DNA from 3 places in the Paenibacillus sp. FSL H8-0261 genome. Region 3 is predicted to be linked to each of the others. Evidence: riboswitches for the same ligand, from Rfam matches in the RefSeq annotation. Region 3 holds a riboswitch; each other region holds the start of a gene.
What was found. A riboswitch is a leader RNA that binds a small molecule or an ion and turns the genes downstream of it on or off. The one in region 3 is predicted to bind cyclic di-AMP.
Positions count from the first base shown of each region.

Region 1: it holds a riboswitch for cyclic di-AMP, as region 3 does, so the genes downstream of both, MHI27_RS25830 (TrkH family potassium uptake protein) here and MHI27_RS02645 (hypothetical protein) in region 3, are expected to answer to the same signal.
Region 2: it holds a riboswitch for cyclic di-AMP, as region 3 does, so the genes downstream of both, MHI27_RS26285 (alpha/beta fold hydrolase) here and MHI27_RS02645 (hypothetical protein) in region 3, are expected to answer to the same signal.

Region 1 covers NZ_CP150297.1:5,809,942-5,812,263, forward strand. Annotated here, with positions in the region: gene MHI27_RS25830 (TrkH family potassium uptake protein) at 1-1,145, opposite strand, end outside; cyclic di-AMP (ydaO/yuaA leader) riboswitch at 1,282-1,461, opposite strand; gene MHI27_RS25835 (CPBP family intramembrane glutamic endopeptidase) at 1,776-2,322, shown strand, end outside.
Region 2 covers NZ_CP150297.1:5,921,461-5,923,782, reverse strand. Annotated here, with positions in the region: gene MHI27_RS26295 (Nif3-like dinuclear metal center hexameric protein) at 1-331, shown strand, start outside; gene MHI27_RS26290 (hypothetical protein) at 416-589, shown strand; cyclic di-AMP (ydaO/yuaA leader) riboswitch at 811-995, shown strand; gene MHI27_RS26285 (alpha/beta fold hydrolase) at 1,102-1,911, shown strand; gene selD (selenide, water dikinase SelD) at 2,068-2,322, shown strand, end outside.
Region 3 covers NZ_CP150297.1:592,873-595,194, forward strand. Annotated here, with positions in the region: gene MHI27_RS02635 (hypothetical protein) at 1-300, opposite strand, end outside; gene MHI27_RS02640 (hypothetical protein) at 340-849, opposite strand; gene MHI27_RS02645 (hypothetical protein) at 866-1,357, opposite strand; cyclic di-AMP (ydaO/yuaA leader) riboswitch at 1,491-1,656, opposite strand; cyclic di-AMP (ydaO/yuaA leader) riboswitch at 2,078-2,267, shown strand.

The DNA.
Region 1 (2,322 bases), 1.7 Mb from region 3:
AGGCCCATGGTTAGTCCCACCGTGGCAAAAGCTGAGGTCGTCTCAAATAATATCGCTAAGAAATTACTATCCTCTGTTGTGGACAGTAACATCGACACCGTGAGGACCAATAGCAAAGCGAGTAATGTTAGCGTCAACGCTTTATAGATACGCTCCTGCGCCAACCGGTAACGGAACAGTACAACATCTTCACGTCCGCGCAGCATCGCGATTACTGCACCAATCATAATCGTAAAGGTTGTAGTCTTGACCCCGCCACCTGTTGATCCTGGAGATGCACCAATAAACATAAGAATAACCATAAAGAACTGTGAGGCTTGCCGCAGTCCGGCAATATCCACCGTATTGGCGCCAGCGGTTCGGGGCGATACGGACTGAAAGAATGCCGATAATATTTTGCCGCCGAAATTTAAATTCCCCAGTGTGCGCTGATTCGTAAATTCAAATATAAAAATAACCAAAGCGCCGATAAGAATAAGCCCTGCAGTGGTGGAGAGTACAACTTTGCTATGCAAAGATAATTTACGTTTGACACGAAACTCCACCAGATCCGACATGACAATAAAACCAATACCGCCAGAGACAATCAGAAACATCACCACGATGTTCACTAGCGGGTCATATACATAATCGGTTAAACTCCGGAAATCCCCGAAAATATCAAATCCAGCATTATTAAACATAGACACCGCATGAAATATTCCAAAATAAATGGCCTTTCCCAGTGGCATATCAAACGCCCAGCGTATGGACAGAAGCACCGCTGCACAGCCTTCGATGACCAAGGAATAAATAAGTACTCTCCGGATCAGTCGAACAATCCCCTCCATAGAGCCTTGGTTCATTGCTTCCTGAAGGATCAGTCTGTCCCGCAAGGAAATTTTGCGTTTCATCATCATGGCAAATAAGGTCGCCATTGTCATAAACCCTAAGCCACCAACCTGGATAAGCACCATAATTACGGTTTTCCCAAAAATGGTGAATGTCGTCCCGGTGTCCAGCACCACAAGTCCTGTCACACAGGTGGCCGATGTTGCAGTAAACAACGCATCAATAAAACTCACAACATTCCCACTGGTACTTGAAATGGGAAGCATAAGCAGCAAGGCTCCAATCAGAATGATCGATGCAAAACCAAGCACCATAATCTGAGGCGGAGAGAGCTTCAGGAACTTTGATTCAGAAACCCTGCGAAACTGTGAAGCCACTACGCTCACCCTCTTATCTAAATTTAAAGAATTCCAACAAAAAAAGCACTGGAAAACCAATGCTACCCTTGGTTCCTGCAGTAAATTAGCCTACGAGGTTAGCTGACGGATTCGGACTGTGCAGGCTGCCCTATTCGTTCCTAGAACGAAATTCACCCCTGATGAATAAAGACAACGCCTATGGCGTATACTCATCTTTTCATTACTTCTTATGGTTCCCCCGTTTTCACCTGAAATTCGGCTATATACAATTGCATACAAATTATATATGTTATTTCGATAAATCACAAAGACACTATTAATGGTGATTCATATGAAAAATGCGGTTTGGAGAGGATGTACCACTAAGAGTGCCTTTTCTCATCACTTTTCCGTGTTTTCCCTGCAATTGCATCGATTTTCATGAAAAATGAAGAAATAATCACCTTAAATTCATGGTATATATTCAGCTACCTATTCTATAATATCTCTATTACCCATAAAAAGAATATACGATGATTTTTGTAACTATCATGGCACTAATACTATAATGGAACATAACATTGTCAGTTTACAAGGAGGCGTTACATGAATCCCGTTGGCCAGCCCTTACAGCAACGTGCCCTCTCCAAGAGGCTCATCATCTCGGGCATTATCGGTCTTATTCTATTTATTATGTTTCAAATTGCTCCCTCGGTGCTAAATAGCCCTGCCGGGGAAGATACTACTGTCATCAGTAAGGCGGAAGCCCGCGACAAAGCCATATCATTCGCAGAACAAAAGCTGAACTACACCAAAGCACCAACCGATCAGTGGAATGTACTGTACGATACGGACTCTTCCTTTTATGGTTATATGTCCCGCGAGAAGCTTTTGGAGGACTATACAAAAAAGAAATTGGATCAACGATATCCTTTTGACATTTTCCGTGTAACACTTAGTCCTTCAGCGGAACAAGAGCCACTGATCTCTGTTGACCTCAATATGTATACTGGTGCAGTTGTCGCTTTCACACAAGGTGCAGAAGGATCAGGTACCGGATTACCAAACAATGTATCCACCAGTGCAAAAGAAGAGGACAAGGGTACTACCTTATCACTTGCACAAAAAGAAAATCTTGCCCGTCCCTGGCTTC
Region 2 (2,322 bases), 1.6 Mb from region 3:
CATCTCCTATGTACGTGCTGCCGGAGACCTATCCCAGACATGCAGACAAGTGGGGATATTAGTAGGTTACAGAGGAGGTGGGACGATGGCTATTCCTCTTTTTAATCAGCATAATCTTGATTTAATTATTGCTGGCGAGGGCCCCGAATGGGAAACTCCAGAATATGTGAGGGATGCTGTCCACCAAGGCAGATCAAAAGCGCTGATTATGTTAGGTCATGCGGAAAGTGAAGCTCCAGGAATGAAATATTTAGCTGAAGTTCTGGCACAGAAATACCCAATGATTCCCACTTATTTTATTGCTGAACAACCGGTCTATCAGCTGGTTTAATTCGTATAAACCGAAATGAAGAATAAATTTGCATATTATGGAGAAAATGATTGGAAACCAGGTCACTGAGAAAGGAGTGTTTCAATGGAAATTCCTTTGGAGGCTGATGAAGTGTTAAGTCGTATCAAAAAGCTTCAAACCGATGGAAGCTCGATCAGCAAAAAACAAGTGAAGCAAAGCGATCCTGATCTTATGAGAAGTGCGCTGTTCTTTTTTCCGAGCTGGGAGCATGCATTGAAAAACGCCGATCTGTTGTAGCCATATGATTGTATAACGAAGCCGAGTGGTTCAGGGATTGATCTCTGATGGCCGCTCGGCTTTTTTTAGATATATTGAGTAAACAAGAGCAAAAGAAAGAGAAAACGAAGTGTATGCTCAATATGAAATGAAAAGCATGGCTTTCAACATTATTTTGCCCACGGCTCAACTTTACAAGAAACCTTACACGGAGTATGATTCATCACATAACTGACAATTACATAAGAAGTCCGCTTAATTTCCGTTAAGGAAAGCGGGGGAACCAACAACTGGGAACCAGTGTAACAATCGGTACTAGTTATGGGGTGAATCCTGTTCCAGGTGCATAAATGCATCCATGCAGGTAGGGCAACTCTCACTGCCCGAATCCGACAGCTAACCTCGTAAGCGTATGGAGAGAGGATGAATGGCGTATTTGATGATGAATAGCCACAGAGAATCCCTCTGTGGTTTTTTGCTGCGTTAAAAAGCAGATATAGTTGTAGAACCTATCTATGAAAGAGGTGTTAACTTTGCCTATTGCTAAACTGAATGGAACTTCGCTCTATTACGAAATCAATGGAACAGGGGCTCCGGTTGTGTTTATCCATGGACATGGATTAACACATAGTATGTTCAAGCCACAATTGGAGTATTTTTCTGATAAATATAAAGTGATTCTGTGTGATTTACGGGGGAATGGCAAATCAGGTGAATTACTGCAGGCCCCAAACGAGATTATTGAAACCCAATGTCTAGATATAATTATGCTATTAAATGATTTGGGTATTCGTGAGGCTGTTTTTGTTGGGAGTGCCTATGGGGGGCTCGTCGTTCAGCATATTGCGAAACAATATCCAGAACGAGTAAAAGCGATTGTTGTCGCGGATAGCTTTTGTAGAAGTCAGGCGTCAACGATAATCGGTAAAATCCAGCTTATGGCTGCTTATTGTAGCTGGTTAATGTATTACGCTCCAAGTGAGCTTGTACTGCCTTCGATTCGTATGATGTACCGGGAACGCTGGAATCTGGCTTATAACGAGATTAGAAGAGGACTTCTCGATAAACGTCCACGGGAATTGTATCGGCAAAGGCTGGCTACGAGCCATGTGGATTACACTAGATGCTTAAAGTCTTTTAAGCGTCCCGCCTTATGTATTGTAGGTGACTTTAGTGAATTTGGAGTTAATTGTATGAAGGATATGGTGTCTCAGCTGCCACATGCTCAGTTAGTGATCATCCCTAACGCATTAGATCCTAGTAATCTGTGTCAGCCGGAGAAATTTAATGCTATACTTCAGCGGTTTTTGGAGAAACAGCAGGAAACTCAGCAGATTAGTTGAACTTAGTGGTAAGTGAGAAATGAGGGGCGTCCCATAGCCGGGGAGTATGTACTGGCTACGGGGCGTTCTTCTGTATGTCTGTATTTTGTACAATGCTGTCTACTGATGTAAGATTAAAGTTATTCGATACTAACTATCTAAAGGAGCTGAGTCATGATGTCTCAAGCCGAAACCATAAAATTGACCTCATTATCTTCAAAAGGGGGCTGCGGCTGCAAAATCGGTCCCGCCGATCTCATGCAGGTTATTCGCAGTCTACCACCAACCGTTCCTAATCCGGATCTACTTGTGGGTCTTGATACCAGTGATGACGCTGGGGTATATCGATTAAGTGATGATCTGGCGTTAGTGCAAACTGTTGATTTTTTCACGCCGATCGTGGACGACCCTTATTCCTTTGGGCAAATTGCA
Region 3 (2,322 bases):
TTTTATAAGCTGTTCCTCCCAAGGCAACGCCTTGGCAGACAGAAGAGACCGGCGTGCGTAATAATCGGCGCATTGTCGGATACAAGAGCGGTAAGCTTCGATAGAGAATAGCTGGCTGTCGAAGCTTTTTTGACGGAATATTTTATGAAGCTCTTTAAAAGTACGGATAGTAACCTCCTCAGCTTCTGCTGATTGTTGTAACAACATGGAACTGAGCATATAGATATCATTCGTACACTTCTGAACACACTCTGCAAATATAGTTCTACGGGGGGATTCGGCAGGTAAGGGGTCAGGCATGATAAACACGATCCTTTCAGAATTGTTTATGGGATGAACCTATAATATAGAAAAGTAAGAAATGGATTTGTTGATAAGCTCGGCGGTATCAGGTTCTGGATAACTATGTTTTTGAAGCGCAACACTGGATGGTTTATAATATAGCCGCCCTCCTTTGGAATCTCTCCCACCAGCGACAGCTCTGTACAGACGACCTTGTTCAATGTGCCCTGCCAAGGATTTACCCTGCAGCTTGGCTTTTAAATCCTGTAAAGCACCTTGTACTAGCTCAAACTGAGTCTGATCCCACTCTGAACCATGGGTACGTACTTTATCTATCGCTTCCTCTAGCCGGCAATGGTATATCATTCTGAGAAAAGAACTCCATTTAATAAGATCGAAAGTTTTGGTATTGGCAGAGATAAGACATGCCCCCCAGCTGCTACCTCCTTTACAGGTAAGTTTCAGGATGCCATAACGGCTGCCTTGATCAGCCTCCATTCCATAATGAATAGGCTCAGGTGAATCAAAGACGAATACTTCTATGCGAGATAGTCTTCGCTGGTCCATGACAGTTTTCTCCTCCTTAGGTTTCCAAAAGCTTAAGATCTACATGGTGAATGTCATTAGCCTTCTCTATACAGGCGAGCATTTCAGCTTCATTCTCACAGACTGCGGCATGCTCCAGCCATAGTCCGAATTTCTGTTTGCGTATAACGGATAAATGTAAGGGGAAGGTGTTGCGGGATCTCATTACGTACCAACCGACAGCAACATCTTTCCACGGTTCCTTAAAGGCGGTGAGCCACGGAAAACGTTGGTGTGCTGACCAATCCTGCAGCTGTTGCTTTTCTCGGATATTTTTATATATTTCGTATATAATTGTTCGGTCCATACAGTATTCACAGGTAGATGGGCTGCTGAAATGGCGAAGTGATTCAATCTGCTTCTGACCAAAAGCATAGCCGACAATAGTTCTGTGATGATCCTCTTCGAACCACAACGCTCCAAAGCAAACATAATTTAGACTTATCGGCTCAAGTAGCCCTTGCTGAGTTCCCCAATAATAGTGTTTCATTCCTTTCACCCCGTCCAGCATGCTATCACCCTATAGATTCAGGTAACGCAAAAACCGCAGCAAGAGGAGGACCTCTGCTGCGGTTTTGGAATACAGGTATACACACACCTGTGCCAAAGCGTGGCGGATCAAGGGTCTCTCTCTTTACGCTTACGAGGTTAGCTGTCGGATTCGGACGGTGAGAGTCGCCCTACCTATGTGAGACTTGAACAGTCTCCTTCGGATTCACCCCAAGTAGGCCATGTGGCCTGATGGTTCCCCCGTTCCCTGCAAATGCAGGAACTCAGCGTTGAATGTATTTCGTGAAATAGATTCAACCCGAATCATACTCTTTTCAAGGTGTTTCTGTAAAAACAGAAAGTGTTCTTTTGAGCGCAATTTAAACCAAATCCTGCCTACTACGACGGAAAAGGGAACCAAATAGGTATTTATTGCGAGTTATCGGGCTTCTTCCTCGCTTAATCTCGACTTCTTGTTTTCTTACCTACTAAAGGCGATTTTTTGAGATTTCTACATTTGTGGTGAATAAAATCACATGGTATGCCCGCTTTTCGCTAATGGATTAAAACTCGAGTAAACAAGAGATATAGAGAGATTGGATATCAAGTAAGCGCTATCCAACGCGAAAATAGTTTTTAATTTGCATTATTTTGGCATCAATCAGGTTTTACAATTCTTCCTGCATAAGGGTATGATTACTCCTGTTTCAACAACAATCGAATATTTGATCCGCTTAATTTCCGATAAGGAAAGCGGGGGAACCAACAATCGGCAGACGATGTGAGAGTCGGAAGCCGGTTATGGGGTGAATCCTGTAGAAGATGCGAGTGAGCTCGCATCTATACAGGTAGGGCGACTCTCACCGCCCGAATCCGACAGCTAACCTCGTAAGCGTATGGAGAGAGGATGAGTGCAATGTGACCGCTAGCGAGCCACAGAGGAGAATCCTTTGTGGCTTTTTGCTG